Regions from separate parts of the Pseudoalteromonas sp. T1lg24 genome, predicted to be linked through region 1. Evidence: predicted binding sites of a transcription regulator. Region 1 holds the regulator's gene; each other region holds the start of a gene.
The links. The regulator sigma-54, encoded in region 1, starts transcription at its own class of promoters, with help from an activator protein. The targets are predictions, from matches to a motif close to GTTGGCACGNNNNTNGNNT.
Positions count from the first base shown of each region.

Region 2: a site for sigma-54 is predicted at 1,828-1,846, ahead of C2M30_RS19955 (YggN family protein). Genes of this name have one in related genera too.
Region 3: a site for sigma-54 is predicted at 1,841-1,859, ahead of C2M30_RS02130 (P-II family nitrogen regulator). Genes of this name have one in related genera too.
Region 4: a site for sigma-54 is predicted at 1,848-1,866, ahead of C2M30_RS18075 (EF-hand domain-containing protein). Genes of this name have one in related genera too.

Region 1 is NZ_PQCB01000034.1:322,934-326,548, forward strand. Features, by position in the region: gene ptsN (PTS IIA-like nitrogen regulatory protein PtsN) at 1-391, opposite strand, end outside; gene hpf (ribosome hibernation promoting factor) at 393-680, opposite strand; gene C2M30_RS20965 (RNA polymerase factor sigma-54) at 703-2,199, opposite strand; gene lptB (LPS export ABC transporter ATP-binding protein) at 2,278-3,003, opposite strand; gene lptA (lipopolysaccharide transport periplasmic protein LptA) at 3,000-3,518, opposite strand; gene lptC (LPS export ABC transporter periplasmic protein LptC) at 3,520-3,615, opposite strand, start outside.
Region 2 is NZ_PQCB01000034.1:97,734-101,348, reverse strand. Features, by position in the region: gene C2M30_RS19960 (diacylglycerol/lipid kinase family protein) at 21-884, shown strand; gene C2M30_RS19955 (YggN family protein) at 957-1,775, opposite strand; gene C2M30_RS19950 (PA3496 family putative envelope integrity protein) at 2,054-2,233, shown strand; gene C2M30_RS19945 (MarR family winged helix-turn-helix transcriptional regulator) at 2,411-2,851, opposite strand; partial or broken gene C2M30_RS19940 (glutathione peroxidase) at 2,853-3,334, opposite strand; gene C2M30_RS19935 (LysR family transcriptional regulator) at 3,418-3,615, opposite strand, start outside.
Region 3 is NZ_PQCB01000004.1:177,924-181,538, forward strand. Features, by position in the region: gene C2M30_RS02120 (histidine kinase) at 1-344, opposite strand, end outside; gene C2M30_RS02125 (sensor histidine kinase) at 363-1,601, opposite strand; gene C2M30_RS02130 (P-II family nitrogen regulator) at 1,899-2,237, shown strand; gene C2M30_RS02135 (ammonium transporter) at 2,248-3,480, shown strand; gene C2M30_RS02140 (response regulator transcription factor) at 3,598-3,615, shown strand, end outside.
Region 4 is NZ_PQCB01000033.1:1,303,722-1,307,336, forward strand. Features, by position in the region: gene C2M30_RS18065 (hypothetical protein) at 1-271, opposite strand, end outside; gene C2M30_RS18070 (sensor histidine kinase) at 268-1,620, opposite strand; gene C2M30_RS18075 (EF-hand domain-containing protein) at 1,971-2,192, shown strand; gene C2M30_RS18080 (calmodulin) at 2,279-2,491, shown strand; gene C2M30_RS18085 (calmodulin) at 2,564-2,779, shown strand; gene C2M30_RS18090 (EF-hand domain-containing protein) at 2,890-3,114, shown strand; gene ybaK (Cys-tRNA(Pro) deacylase) at 3,266-3,615, shown strand, end outside.

The DNA of each region.
Region 1 (3,615 bases):
GGCAAAACTGCTTATCTTTTAGTTTATCAGCGATGGTGGCTAAAGTCTGCAAATGTTGCTGGCACTTTTGTTCTGGTATGAGCAGTACGATAAAAATATCAACGTCTTTATCGTCAATGGCATCAAACGGAATAGGTGACTGATTTACAATTAAAAAGCCAATGGTATTTTGTAGGCCATCAATGCGGCCATGAGGAATGGCGAGGCCTTTACCAATACCCGTGCTACCTAGCTTTTCGCGTTGCAGTAAGGCTTCAAGAAACTCTTGAGAAGTAATATCAGGGGCTTGCTGATGGGCAAGGTCGCTAATAAATTCAAACAGTCTTTTTTTGCTATTAAAAAGGACCGCGGTTTTAGCGCAGTCCTCAGCAATAATATCGGTTAATTTCATTTTAGTGGCGAGAAAGTTTCTCTTTGTGCTTAATTACTTGGCGGTCTAGTTTGTCGACCAGGCCATCGATTGCTGCATACATATCTTGATGCTCGGTAGAGGCAAACAATTCGCCACCGTTAACATGCATAGTAGCTTCTGCTTTTTGTGATAGTTTTTCAATATCTAGAATAACGTGCACGTTATTTATATGATCAAAATGCCTCTCTAGTTTTGCAAATTTGTTAGTGACATAGTCTCTTAAAGAATCAGTAATTTCTACGTGACGACCTGTTAAGTTTAATTGCATAAGCATTTTCCTTCTATTTGGTCTAGATCAGGCTCTTGCGCTGATTAGACGGTGGTATGGATAGCGACTCACGGTATTTTGCGATAGTGCGTCGCGCCACTTTAATTCCTTGTTCCGCTAGTAAGTCGGTAATCTTGCTATCACTTAATGGTTTAGCAGGATTTTCCGCCGCAACTAGCTTTTTGATCAGTGCTCGAATCGCGGTGGATGAACACTCACCCCCATTTTCCGTGCTAACGTGGCTTGAAAAAAAGTATTTAAGCTCATAAATGCCACGTGGTGTATGCATGTATTTTTGCGTTGTTACACGCGAGATAGTCGACTCATGCATCTCGACCATTTCGGCAACGTCGTTTAAAACCATAGGTTTCATTGCTTCGTCACCATATTCAAAGAATGCCTGTTGTTGTTCAACAATGCAATTGGCTACTTTTAATAAAGTATCATTGCGACTTTCTAAGCTTTTAATAAACCATTTTGCTTCTTGCAAATGGTTGCGAATAAACTGGCTGTCAGTGCTTGATTTCATCGAGCGAGTAAGCGCAGCGTATTGTTCATTCACGCGGATCTTTGGCATGCTATCGTTGTTTAAATCAACGCGCCAGCGTCCTTTAATTTTCTTTACTGAAACATCGGGAACCACGTATTCAGGTTCTTCTTTTATGATGCTTTCAGCTGGTTTTGGATTAAGGCTATGTATTAATGTTAAGACTTCTTTTAACTCAGGCTCCTTGAGTTTAGCCTTCTTCATTATTGTACGATAATCACGTAATCCTAAAAGTTCCATATGGTTTGAGATTACGCTCTTTGTTTCGTTTAGCCAAGGGGTATTTTTGTCGTACTGATTGAGCTGGATCAATAAACATTCTTGTAACGAACGCGCAGCAATACCAACAGGATCAAAGAGTTGAACGCGTTTAAGTACAGCTTCAACTTCGTCTAGTTCAATTTGTTCTTGGTCGTCAGATTGCTGTACCGCTTCTAAAATTTCTTCGCTACTTTGTGTTAAATAACCTGAATCGTCTACCGCTTCAACAATAGTGGTTGCGATCATCTCGTCGGTGTCGCTGAACGGCGTTAAGCGTAATTGCCACATTAAGTAATCTTGCAATGATTCGCTGGTTGAGCCTTGATACACAGTATCGTTGTCAGGAGCTGGGGCGTTACTGACAGAAACCGGTGCGGCGCTGATATAATCGTCCCACGACACATCCATAGCTAAATCTTCAGAAATATTCTCGTTGCTAAGTGCGTCGCTTGATTCAATTTCACTTTGGCTTGGCGCTGCTTCAATATCATCGCCGTTTAATGATTCGTCTTTGTTTGACTCAGTGTTTTCGTTGTTTTGTTTATCGTCACTGTAGTCAATGTCTTCTTCAAGTAAAGGATTGGCATCAAGCGCTTCTTGAATTTCTTGCTGCAAATCTAACGTACTCAACTGCAACAAGCGAATAGCCTGTTGCAATTGTGGAGTCATTGTTAGTTGCTGCCCAAGGCGAAGCTGTAAAGATTGCTTCATGTAGTTATTCTAATCCTTCTTTCGATTTCAAGCCGCTAGTTAACAATTCAATTCCAAATTTAAGGCCTATAACTATTACTATAGTCTGAATTGTTCACCTAGGTATACATCGCGTACTTTTTGGTTGTTTAAAACGTCTTCAGCCGTGCCAGATGCGATTAATTCGCCGTGAGAAACAATGTAGGCTTTTTCACATACATCTAAGGTTTCACGCACGTTGTGGTCTGTTATTAACACGCCAATGCCGCGATTTTTCAAATGCTCAATTATTTTCTTTATATCTATCACTGAAATAGGATCAACACCAGCAAAAGGTTCATCTAACAGGATAAATTTGGGGTTTGCGGCTAATGCGCGCGCAATTTCGACACGACGACGTTCACCACCCGACAATGCCATACCCTGTGAATCTCGGATATGGCCAATGTTAAATTCTTCTAATAAATCATCGAGCGCTTCTTCGCGTTGCACACGATTAAGTTCTTTGCGTGTTTCTAGAATCGCCATGATGTTTTGATACACAGTGAGCTTTCTAAAAATCGACGATTCTTGCGGTAAATAGCCTATGCCTAAACGGGCGCGACTATGCATTGGTTGCAGTGTAATGTCATTATCGTCAATACGAATAACGCCATTGTCGCTCGGTACTAAACCAACAATCATGTAAAACGTCGTAGTTTTACCGGCACCGTTAGGACCAAGCAAACCAACAATACTGCCAGCCTTTACTTCTAAACCAACATTTTTTACCACTTGGCGTGATTTGTAACTTTTAGCCAGCTTTTCGGCAATTAATGTGCTCATTGTTCGCCTTGTTCATTTTGCGTATTGATGATGGTTTTTACTTGGTTAGTTGAGTTTTCAGCTTTTTTAGACGTCACTGTTTCAGCAGCGCGATCATAGATGATGGTATCTGCTGACATCATGTCGCCATTTTGTTGAAATTTGGCGCCACCAGACATTGTAAATAATGATTTAGCCACATCGTAAGTGACTTTTTTAGCACTTGCGACAATGATTGACCCATCTTCTTGTTCAGCAATAAATTTTACCGGGTCACCACTGGCAATAAGTAATTGCTGGTTATCTCCTAACTCAGCTCGTTTATGTGCCTCAAGGTAATCGGCGGTGATGGTCATATTGCCATGCTTAATTTGCACATTATGGCGAAAAATACCGACATTTTCTTTTAAGCGAGCAGCTTGCTCATCGGCGTCAATCTCAAGTGGGTGCTTAAGTTTGATCTGCTCAGCGATAGCGTGTCCACTTGTGATACACAAAGTGAAGGCTAGTCCAGCGATTGACAGTAATTTCGTCATGTTATTGGTCATAATAAGTGGTCTTTGTATGGTTTATTAACTTAATAACTTGCTCTTCTAAATTAGCATTGAGGCCTTGTCCTTTAATTTCAAGTCC
Region 2 (3,615 bases), 230 kb from region 1:
GTTTTATTAATCACCATTTCATGAATAAACATTATCTAATTGTTTTAAACCCACTACCAAATAAACAAAAAAAATATTGGTTAAATTGGCTTGTTACCACCTTAAAGCAGCAACAACATAGCTACTATATTTTTACGACCTCAGCAGTATTAGCGGATAACCAACTTTTCTTTAAACAACATTTAGCAGAGTACACTGAAGTGATCATGCTGGGTGGTGATGGCACGCTGCACTTGCTAGCTAATTGCATGGCTTACAGCAACAAACCGATTACCGTTTTGCCGTGCGGTACAGGTAACGACTTTATGCGCAATTTTGCCTATAGCAAACAACAACTAAAGCAGTTAGTACAAAGCGATCGCGTAATCACAATTGATTTAGGAAAAGTTAATGCGCGTTATTTTATTAATAGTGCCGGTGTAGGCTTTGACGCTGAAATCGTAGAGCGCACCAAAGGAAATAAAGGCTGGTTAGCGCGTTTCAGCTATTTATATCATACCCTTGCTTGTCTTTTATTCTTTAAGGAGTCGCTCTTATCATTAAAGCAGCAAGGTAAAGAAACGCATTATAAAAACTTTCTTACGGTGTTTGCTAATGGCAAATACTTTGGCGGCGGTATGAAAATTGCGCCCAACGCAGAGCTAAACTCGTCGCACTTAATGCGTTACAGTGTAGAAAAAACGCATTTAGCCAAAAAGCTCTGGGCTTTACCTAAGCTCTATTACGGTAAACATATTTCGCTACCAGAAGTGAAGGAACACGCATTTACACAACTTGAAGTCCTAACCCCAAACTTGCCTGTGCAAGCAGATGGAGAATCTGCAGGCTACACACCTGTGGTGATTGAAGTAGCTAAAAGCGCGTTAACGATAAAAATAATTTAACACCATAAAAAAGGAGCCTAGGCTCCTTCACATTGATGACTGACGCTTTAATCTAAATTCAATATCCTTAATTTAGATTGATGACTTTTTAGTTTCCACTTTAAATACATCGTAATTTGCAAGTGCCGGAATACGCGCTTGTAACTCATCCTCTTGCATTGCTAGGTCTTTAAAGTCAAAACACATTTGGTCGGCTCTTTGCTCAATATTCTTCGCTTGTAGCTCAACTTTTTCTTCAATTTGCTCGCCCATACGTTCCATGCGCTGCTCAAACTCGCTCATATCACCGCCAGAACTTAACATTTCGCTACCTAAAGTAATCAGCAAGCTGCCAATGGATTCCATAATCATTTCTTCCATTGCTTGTTCCATTTGCTGGTCGAACTTACTATCGAATGTGTCGCCAATGTTATCGAAACGGCCTTGATCCATAATGAATGTGCCACCGTCATAAAATGCAGCGTGAATTTCATCGCCAATCTCTGACATCATTTGTTCCATTGTAGCCATATTTTTTAAGCCAAATGCACTGCCCACTTCGCTTAGCGCAACACCTGCTAACGCGACACCTTCCATCGCTATCTCAGCCACTTGTGGAACCTGACCGCGCACATCGCTAGAGTAACGGGCAAGTAATGTTTGATCCGCTGCAGAGAGTGACTGCGCTTCGCCATTAATCTGCAAGTTACCATCTTGGTCAATAACTACTTCACCTGAAGCGGCTTTGATATTAACCGTATCAGGTGTAATTGATAGGGTGTTGTTAAATTCTAAATTGCAGCTATCCGACGAAAAGCTCATATTGCTGTCGTGACCATCTTGATGTGCTACTGCATTTGTTGATAAGCCAATACACGCTGCCACTGCTGTTGTTAAAAGTAATTGTTTCATAGTGATTCCCGTATCTTTTGCGTTTTAATTTTTTCTCTCGTTGATATAGCTATATCAAGGTCAGTGCCAAATTTAAAAAACATTTAAAATACATATAGATAACTATTTTCTCGTAACTTTGAGAGCTTCTAAAAAGCATTTAAAAACTAAAAAATAGTAAATTTAACCATGTGAGTTGTGTATTTGACTAAGTTATTTGAAATATATTTACTTGCGCAAAATACAATAATGGTTATTACTGTTTATGAGTGCTTAAACATTTAATGTTGAGGGTGATCATGAAAGACAATTACCAAAACATAAACAATCAAGAGCCGCTAAATAGCGATTTAGAAAACAACCAAGAAAACGAACATAAACGCGAAGTTAAAAAACGTTTAGAAGATATTTTAGAAAGAAAGCGATTACGAAAATCCATTGGCATGGATGACACCCACAATTACTGGGATGAGCTATAACAGCATTTCGCGCCATGGTTTAAAAACAATAATTAGCCACTGTTGATGCTTTATGTGGCGGGTATTTCACACCCCTAATTCCAAACTTAGTCACACAAAAATAATAAAAATCAGCCAATACACATTAATCCATAGAATTAGCGCGTGTCGATCTGAACGAGTTCACCTAAATTTAGGTTAACTGTGTTCGTTTAACTGCAACATTAAATCACCGAGCAATGCTTTTAGTTGGGACGCTTTATCAAGATCTAACCCTACTTTATCTACCAGTTGTGAAGGTAGGCACGAAAGCGATTGCTGTAGCGAGTTACCGTAATCAGTTAAATAAATACGTACTTTTCGCTCATCCCAATCATCACGCCTGCGCTCAATTAAATTGTTGTCGGCCATACGCTTTAAAATAGGCGTTAATGTATTATTGTTTAAAATCGCCTGCTGCCCAATTTCCCCCACAGTAACGCCATCTTGCTGCCATAAAATCAGTAAAATAACGTACTGCGGATAAGTTAATTTGTATTTGTCTAACTCAGGCTGGTAAAGCCGCGTCACTAGACGTGACGCCGCATAAATTGGGAAGCAAAGTTGATTTTCTAACAGTTGCTCGGGCTTACTTGCCATACTATTGCGCCAGCGCTTTTTCGATATAGCTAGCAAGTGCGTCAGGTTTTGTTGTTGGCGCAAAACGCTTAACTGGTTTGCCATCTCGGCCAATTAAAAACTTAGTAAAGTTCCACTTAATTTTATTGCCCAAAATACCCGACAATTCAGTGCGTAAATACTTATAAAGTGGGTGGCTATTTTCACCATTTACATCGATTTTCTCTGTCATAGTGAAATCACGCCATAGTTAATTAAACATTCACCCTGAATTTGTTCCGGCGAGCCTGGTTCTTGTTGGCCAAATTGGTTACACGGGCAACCAATAATAACTAAACCTTGGTCGCTATACTTTTTGTGTAACGCTTGAAGACCTTCATATTGTGGTGTTAATCCACACTTACTAGCAGTATTTACAACTAATACGACTTTGCCTGCAAAATCTGCAAAGTCGATATTCTGACCTTGCAAACTGTTAATACTAAATTGATAAAATGGTGTCATTAGCTTTCTCCTCTATTGCAGTCAAATATATCGTGCACGATATAATCGCACAATAATAGTTCAAAAATTGAAATAAATCGCGGTCATCTCGATTTAAACTCTTCAATTAAAAAATCTATTAATAAACGTACTCTTAAGGGCATTAGATCACGGTTGGGGTAAACCAGCCAAGAAGCGTTATCTGCAACTTGATATGAGTCTAATAAGCTTACTAATTTGCCACTTTCAATATAGTCCCCAACAATATCATACGCTAGATGAGCAATGCCTAAGCCCGATAA
Region 3 (3,615 bases), on a different contig from region 1:
AGAAATATAGGTAAAAAATCTAAACCAATAATCACTAATGAAGTGATGGTGGAACTAGCTAATAGCAGTAAAAACAGTTTCCACTTAGTTTTAGCGTAGGTTTTATAGTGTTTATAAACGCCGCGCAGCACGATATGGAATGCCGCAAATATCATTATGAGCTGGTAAGTGGTGAGAGCCAATGCACCGTACCAACCAAGTTGAAATATGGGTATCTCTTGGCCTTCAGGTTCTTGAAAAACCCCCCAGATACCCAAGAGACTTACTAAGGCTGATACAAATAAGATCGGCCCTTGGTATCGCCAATAATTAGGACTGGTATTTCGAATGTAACTGAAATTCATAACCGGATTTTGACCTTTTTAAATTGGCAATGTTAAACATGCGATATATTTATCGTCTTTAAACTCAGCGTTTAACGAGGCGTTTTCGTTATACATTAGCTGTAAGCGTTTAATTAGGTTTTCTTGCCCTGTACCTGTGCTTTCGACTTTATAGGTGCCTGTGTAAATTGGGTTACTTACGGTCACCACAAGTTGGTTTTTTTGTTTAGCAATATCAACAATCAGCAGGCTTTGATCTTGCCTTGGCGCAATGCCGTGCTTAATTGAGTTTTCAATTAATGTAAGAATGCCCATAGTGGGGACTTTGATATTTAAGCAGGTTTCATCTACGTGCATTTCAATTAACAAGCGCTCTTCAAGGCGAATATGCTCAATATCAAGATAGAATTCACAAATGCGTAATTCTTCTTTTAATTTTACCGTGGGGTGCTTATTCGCAGTTAAGTTGTAGCGAAAAAGCTCATTTAGTTTATCGATTAACTCTTTAGCAAGCTGTTTATCTTCGAAAATCATACCGCGAATACTGTTTAATGAATTAAACAAAAAATGCGGATTAAGCTGACTCATTAATAATGCGATCTGGCTTTGCTTAAGTTGTGTTTTAACTTGGAAGCGACGTTTTAAAGCCGATAAAGGCATATAGAAAAAGAGCCAAAATCCAAACACACCAAGTTGGGAACGAAGTCGTTCAGATGAAGCTCGTTCTATTGCTTCAGGATCTCCTTGAGCAATTTTTTCTTGTTCTTCGCGAATTTTTAGGTGTTCTCGTTTATAGCCTTCTTTGAATCCTCTTTTAAATTCTGAAGAAACGCTTTTTCCTTTTGAGGAATCTGATTGGGTTGAGTCTGATGTATCATCGACTATTGAAGTGTCGCCATCGCTTGCTGGTTGAGCGTCCTCATTACTTTCATTAAGCGGATCTTTATCTGGGTTAGCTTTGTAGTAAGCGAGTTTTTTAGCAAGAGGTTTAAAAGTATCGTGACTCGATTCAGCTATGTTGGTGGCCAAGTAAGCACTAATCATAACGAGAAAAATGCCGCTCAGAGTGATTTTAAAAAGGTTGGTTTCTTTATCGCGAAGAAAATTAATCGGTGCCCTGAGTAAAAAATGGGTGATCAGAAAAAAACAAAACACTTTTCCGCCAGTGTGTGCAAACGTATTTGCTAAACCGTAAATTTCCTTATCAGTATTTATATTTGATAATCCACTAAGCAACAGTAAAACCGCAGTGAGCGCTTGGATAACCCAATAAGCCATGTGCTTATATATCCTTTGTTATTGATTTTTAATTCCATTGAGTTGGCAAAGTTCAGGGTTATATACCAACTCCGTTGGTTCATATTGTGTCAAAAACGGTCACCAAAGCAAGTTTTTGCTGTTTCATTTTTTGCACCAAAACGTTCACAAACCCACTATTGCTGCACCTTTGTGGTGCGTTAACTTTGTTGTAACACATTGTAAATTACATAACTTTATGAATTAGATAAAAAAATATTATTGGCATAAAGGTTGGATTTAGTAAGTACAAATAAAAAACAACAACAGGTACACGTTATGAAAATGATCAGCGCCATTATTAAGCCATTTAAGCTTGATGATGTTAGAGAAGCGATGTCAGATCTTGGCATTGAGGGCATGACAGTAGTCGATGTAAAAGGTTTTGGACGTCAACGCGGGCACACTGAGCTATATCGAGGCGCAGAGTACCAAGTTGATTTTATTCCAAAAATTAAAGTCGAAATTGCAACGCAAAGTGACAATGTTGACCGCGTGGTTGAGGCGATTACCAATGTGGCACAAACCGGCAAAATCGGTGACGGCAAAATTTTTGTCTATGACCTAGAGCAAATTGTTCGTATTCGTACGGGCGAGTTAGACGAAGCGGCAATTTAAGGGGAATGTCATGGAAAACACAGTAGTTGAATTAAAGTTTGCGCTCGACACATTTTACTTTTTAATGTCTGGCATCTTAGTAATGTGGATGGCTGCGGGTTTCGCAATGTTAGAAGCGGGCCTAGTACGCTCTAAAAACACCACTGAAATTTTAACTAAAAACGTCGCGCTTTACGCGATTGCATGTACGGTTTATCTGATTGTTGGTTACAACATTATGTATGTTGATAATGCCGAGGGTGGTTTTTTACCGTCATTGGGCATGCTGATTGGTACTGAAGCGGCAGATGCTGATCATGCATTGCAATCAGACTTTTTCTTCCAAGTTGTGTTTGTTGCAACGGCAATGTCGATTGTTTCAGGTGCAGTTGCTGAGCGTATGAAGTTATGGTCTTTCCTTGTTTTTTGTGTGGTGTTAACTGGTTTTATATATCCATTAGAAGGTTACTGGACTTGGGGCGGTGGCTTCTTATCTGAGATGGGATTTGTTGATTTTGCAGGTTCAGGTATTGTACATATGGCGGGGGCAGCGGCTGCGCTTGCCGGTGTATTATTACTGGGTGCACGTAAAGGGAAGTATGGTAAAAATGGTGAAATCTACCCAATTCCGGGCTCTAATTTGCCGCTTGCAACATTAGGTACATTTATTCTTTGGATGGGTTGGTTTGGTTTTAATGGTGGTTCGCAATTGCTGCTATCAGATAAAGAAAATGCCACAGCAGTGAGTCAAATCTTACTTAACACGAATGCGGCAGCGGCTGCTGGCGCAATTTCAGCACTATTACTTTGTAAAGTGTTATGGCGTAAAGCTGATTTAACTATGGTATTGAATGGCGCACTTGCAGGTCTTGTTGTAATTACTGCAGAACCTGCATCGCCAAGCCCGTTACTTGCGGTGCTAGGTGGCGCGCTAGGTGGCAGCTTAGTTGTGTTCAGTATTGTGGCATTAGACAAAGCTAAAATTGATGACCCAGTGGGTGCGATTTCAGTTCACGGTGTATGCGGCTTCTTAGGCCTTATGCTAGTGCCGTTATCAAATAGTGATGCGACATTTGTAAATCAGTTAATTGGCGCAGTAGTAATCTTTGCCTTTGTGTTTGTGAGCTCATTTATTGTTTGGGCGGTACTTAAGAAAACCATGGGTATTCGTGTTGGCGAAGAAGAAGAAATTAATGGTATGGACCAGCACGATTGTGGTGTAGATGCGTACCCTGAGTTTGTTACCGTACGAGGTAATATCTAACCAGTTAGTTTGATTTAAGTTGTAAATATGTGAAAGCCCAATGCCTAATGGCGTTGGGCTTTTTTATTTGTAATATTATTCTATGCTTAGTACTGGTGCTATTAACGTGTTTAAACTATGAAGATAGACTTACTA
Region 4 (3,615 bases), on a different contig from region 1:
GTTTTAACTGTTTGTTGGTAGAGGTCGTTGTACAATATTCACCAATAAATGTTTGTAACGCCTTGTTTTCAAGAGTTGGGCGTGTTGGCGCTTGAGTACAATTTGCAAGCAAGGCGCTTATTACTGCGGTAATCGGTTGATGGGTTTGTTCTGCCGCTTTATTTGTTGTCGGCTGAGTGTGTTCACTGTTATTTTGCACAGGTGGTGTACTTGTACATGCGACAATAAACAGTGCTGCACTTAAATGTGTAATGAGTTTAAATATCTTCATTGGCTTGGGAATGTAATTAGTATGTTTGCACCTGAGTCTGTTTCTTGCCATGTGATATCGCCTTTTAATTGATTGACGCATTCTGACACAATGGCAAGCCCTAACCCAGAACCTTGCTTGTTTTTATTGTGTTCGCTTTGGTAAAAAGGCTGAAAAAGTAAGTGTGCTTCTTCTTGATTAATGCCTGGTCCGTCGTCCGCCACGTTAAGTTCAATGGTATTATGATTTTGTCTAATGTAAATATCTACTGTGCTTGTCGCATGATTTAGCGCATTGCTGACTAGTTGCGTAAGGATCAATTTACACGGTAAGTGAGGTACCTTATTTGTAGCGCTAATGTGCCAACATATAGCGACGTCCTTATTCGCAATAGTATCACTTAAGTGACGGTTAATTTCTTCTTCAAGTGTGTTGAAAGAGGTGACCTGTTGTAATCCGTCAGGGTGGTTGGCTGCACTGTAATTAAGTAAATCATCAATCATGCGCGCAAGCTTTTCTACCGATTGTTGCATTATTGTTAGAATTCTACCTTGTTTATCACTTACCTCGCCAAGTAAACCGCTGTTTAATAAGCTGCTGCCTTCATTAATCGAGGCTAGCGGTGTTTTCAGTTCGTGGGTGACATGACGTAAAAAAGTTTCCTTTTGTTGTTGCACGCGTTTTAGTGCCAAGCGAAGCCAGTCAAGTCGCCTGCCAAGTTGTTGCAGCTCATGGCTACCTGATAATTTTATCGGCTGATCTAACTGCCCCTTACCTACATCAGATAACACGGTTTCAACCTGATTGAGTTGACGACAAATGCGAAAGATTAAAAACGAACTAATAATCACTAATATCGGCAGTAACACAATAAGGCCAACAACAAACTCGGTTTGTAACGACTTAAACTGTTCATTTTTATTTGCGAGGCGGGTATCTAGTGTGTCATCAAAGTTGGCATCAAGTTGTTTAAGTTGCGCCACCAGTTGCGCAAATTCGTCAGCGCTTTTTGGGTCTAATAATGTCGCTTGTTGCAATTTAGCAACAAAATCACTTTTCGCGAGTTTTAATTTTAGTAATTCAATGCGATTTTGCGTGGTTTGCCATTTTTGTTCGATACTAATTTGTAATTGTTCACTCTTTAACAGTTGGTTGTTCTTGAGCGCCTTTTCAATGCCATTTACGTCTGCTTTTATATAATTGTATTCGAGTATAAGCTCCTGATTTTCATCGTAAATCATAAGCGTTTCTTGCTGGTGTTTCGAGATACTGGTGGCATACCACAGTGTAAGCAATACGATCGGAAGTACACCTACTAACATGGCAACTAGCGCTTGTTTTTGTAACGACTGAGAAAAAAATTGTTTCACTAAAAAAAACCTTTGCAAATACAGGCTGAACCGAACAGCTTTTGCTCGATTAAAAGTAGAAATTAAATTAGTTGTTGCAAAATTGCGACAATATAACTAATTGTTTTATAAAGATAAAAACATGATGGCTGTTTTGTTGTTGCAATTTAGCAACAAATAAACAGCTTATTTTCGAGCGAAATACCTCAAAAAAATCCTATCTATTTGTTTTATATGCTTTTTTAAAAGTTGGCATCATGTTTGTAATAGTCTTTGCGACAATGCGAAAGCATAAAACGAGACTAGCTTAACAAATGTATTTTGCGTTAAGCAAAAATTTAACAGACATCCAAATATAGGGAGAAATACCCATGAAGATTAGAGCAATTGCATATTTAACAGCAGTACTTGGTGTAGCAGCATTTAATACACAAGCAAACACATTATTTGATGAGCTTGACCTTAACAAAGATGGCTTCATTTCTGAAGTAGAAGCAGCTGCAAACAGCAAAGTAGCTGAAGTGTTTCAAGAGTTAGACACAAACGAAGATGCGCAAATCAGCAAAGACGAATTTGCAGCATTTGAAGGCTAATAAACGCCTTACCACTTAATAATAGGGAAGTGCGCTACTTTCCAATCAGTTTAGATATTCAAAGTTAAAATGAAAGGAAGTTCCAAATGAAAAAATTAGTAATGTCAGTATTTGTTATCGCAAGTTCATTTTCAGCAGTTGCAGCGGACGATTTCGCAACACTTGATAGTGATAGCAATGGTGCAATCAGCCAGCAGGAAGCGGCACAAAATGAAGCACTTTCAGAGCAATTTAAAACACTGGATGTTGACGGTAACGGCGAGCTAAGCAAAGACGAGTTTGCAGCATTTAAAGGCTAATCCGTACCAGGGGAAGTGCGCTACTTTCCAACGTTAAGTAACAAACCCAAAGTAAAGATGAAGGAATTTAAAATGAAAAAATTAGTAATGTCAGTATTTGTTATCGCAAGTTCATTCTCTGTAGTTGCAGCGGACGATTTCGCAACACTTGATACAGACGGTAACGGCTCTATCAGCAAAGACGAAGCAATGCAAAACGTATCGCTAGTTCACCAATTTGCTGACTTAGATGTAGACAACAGTGGCGAGTTAAGCAAAGAGGAATTTTCGAAGTTTAAAGCGTCATAAGTTTAAAGCTTCTTAAATATCCCGTTTTACAGTTGGGCTCACTTAACTCCTTGTCAATCAGTATGCCGAGTGAGTCCAACTTTTTTTATTAAATCAAGTAGTGAAGTGAAATGAAAAAAGCCTTAGTTATCGCAATCTCAATGTATGTAATGTTATTTGCCACCGTAAAAGCCGTTGCAGATGAAGAGTTTGCTTTGTTCGATTCTGACAACAGCGGTACCATCAGCGTAGACGAGGCGAAACGCAATCACGCACTACTTGAACAATTTACACATTTAGACCGCGATAATAATGGCGAGTTAAGTCCACAAGAATTCGCCAGATTCACTGGATAACCCCGTATCAACCCTCCCTAGTGCGACCTGAACTATTTTTTGTTGGACATGAATACTTTTACGGTCGCACTATTTTCACATTAAAAATGCTTTTGCTTTTGAATTGGCTTATGTAAGCTGCTTATAACATCTTAGTTTTATGAGTAAAATCATGACGCCAGCAATTAAAACAGCAGAAAAAGCGAAGATAGATTTCTCCGTACACCAGTATGAACACGACAGCAGTGTTGCATCTTTCGGGTTAGAAGCCAGTGAAAAGCTTGGCGTATCTGCGGCCACTGTGTTTAAAACGCTGGTAGCAAGCTTAGATAATGGCGAGCTGGTTGTCGCGATTATTCCTGTCGATCGAAAATTAAATCTAAAAGCTGTGGCCAAGGCGAGTAAAGCAAAAAAAGCCAAAATGGCCGAACCGCTCGATGTTGAGCGTTCAACCGGTTATGTACTTGGCGGCGTAAGCCCACTAGGACAAAAGAAACGCCTTAAAACCCTGCTTGATGACTC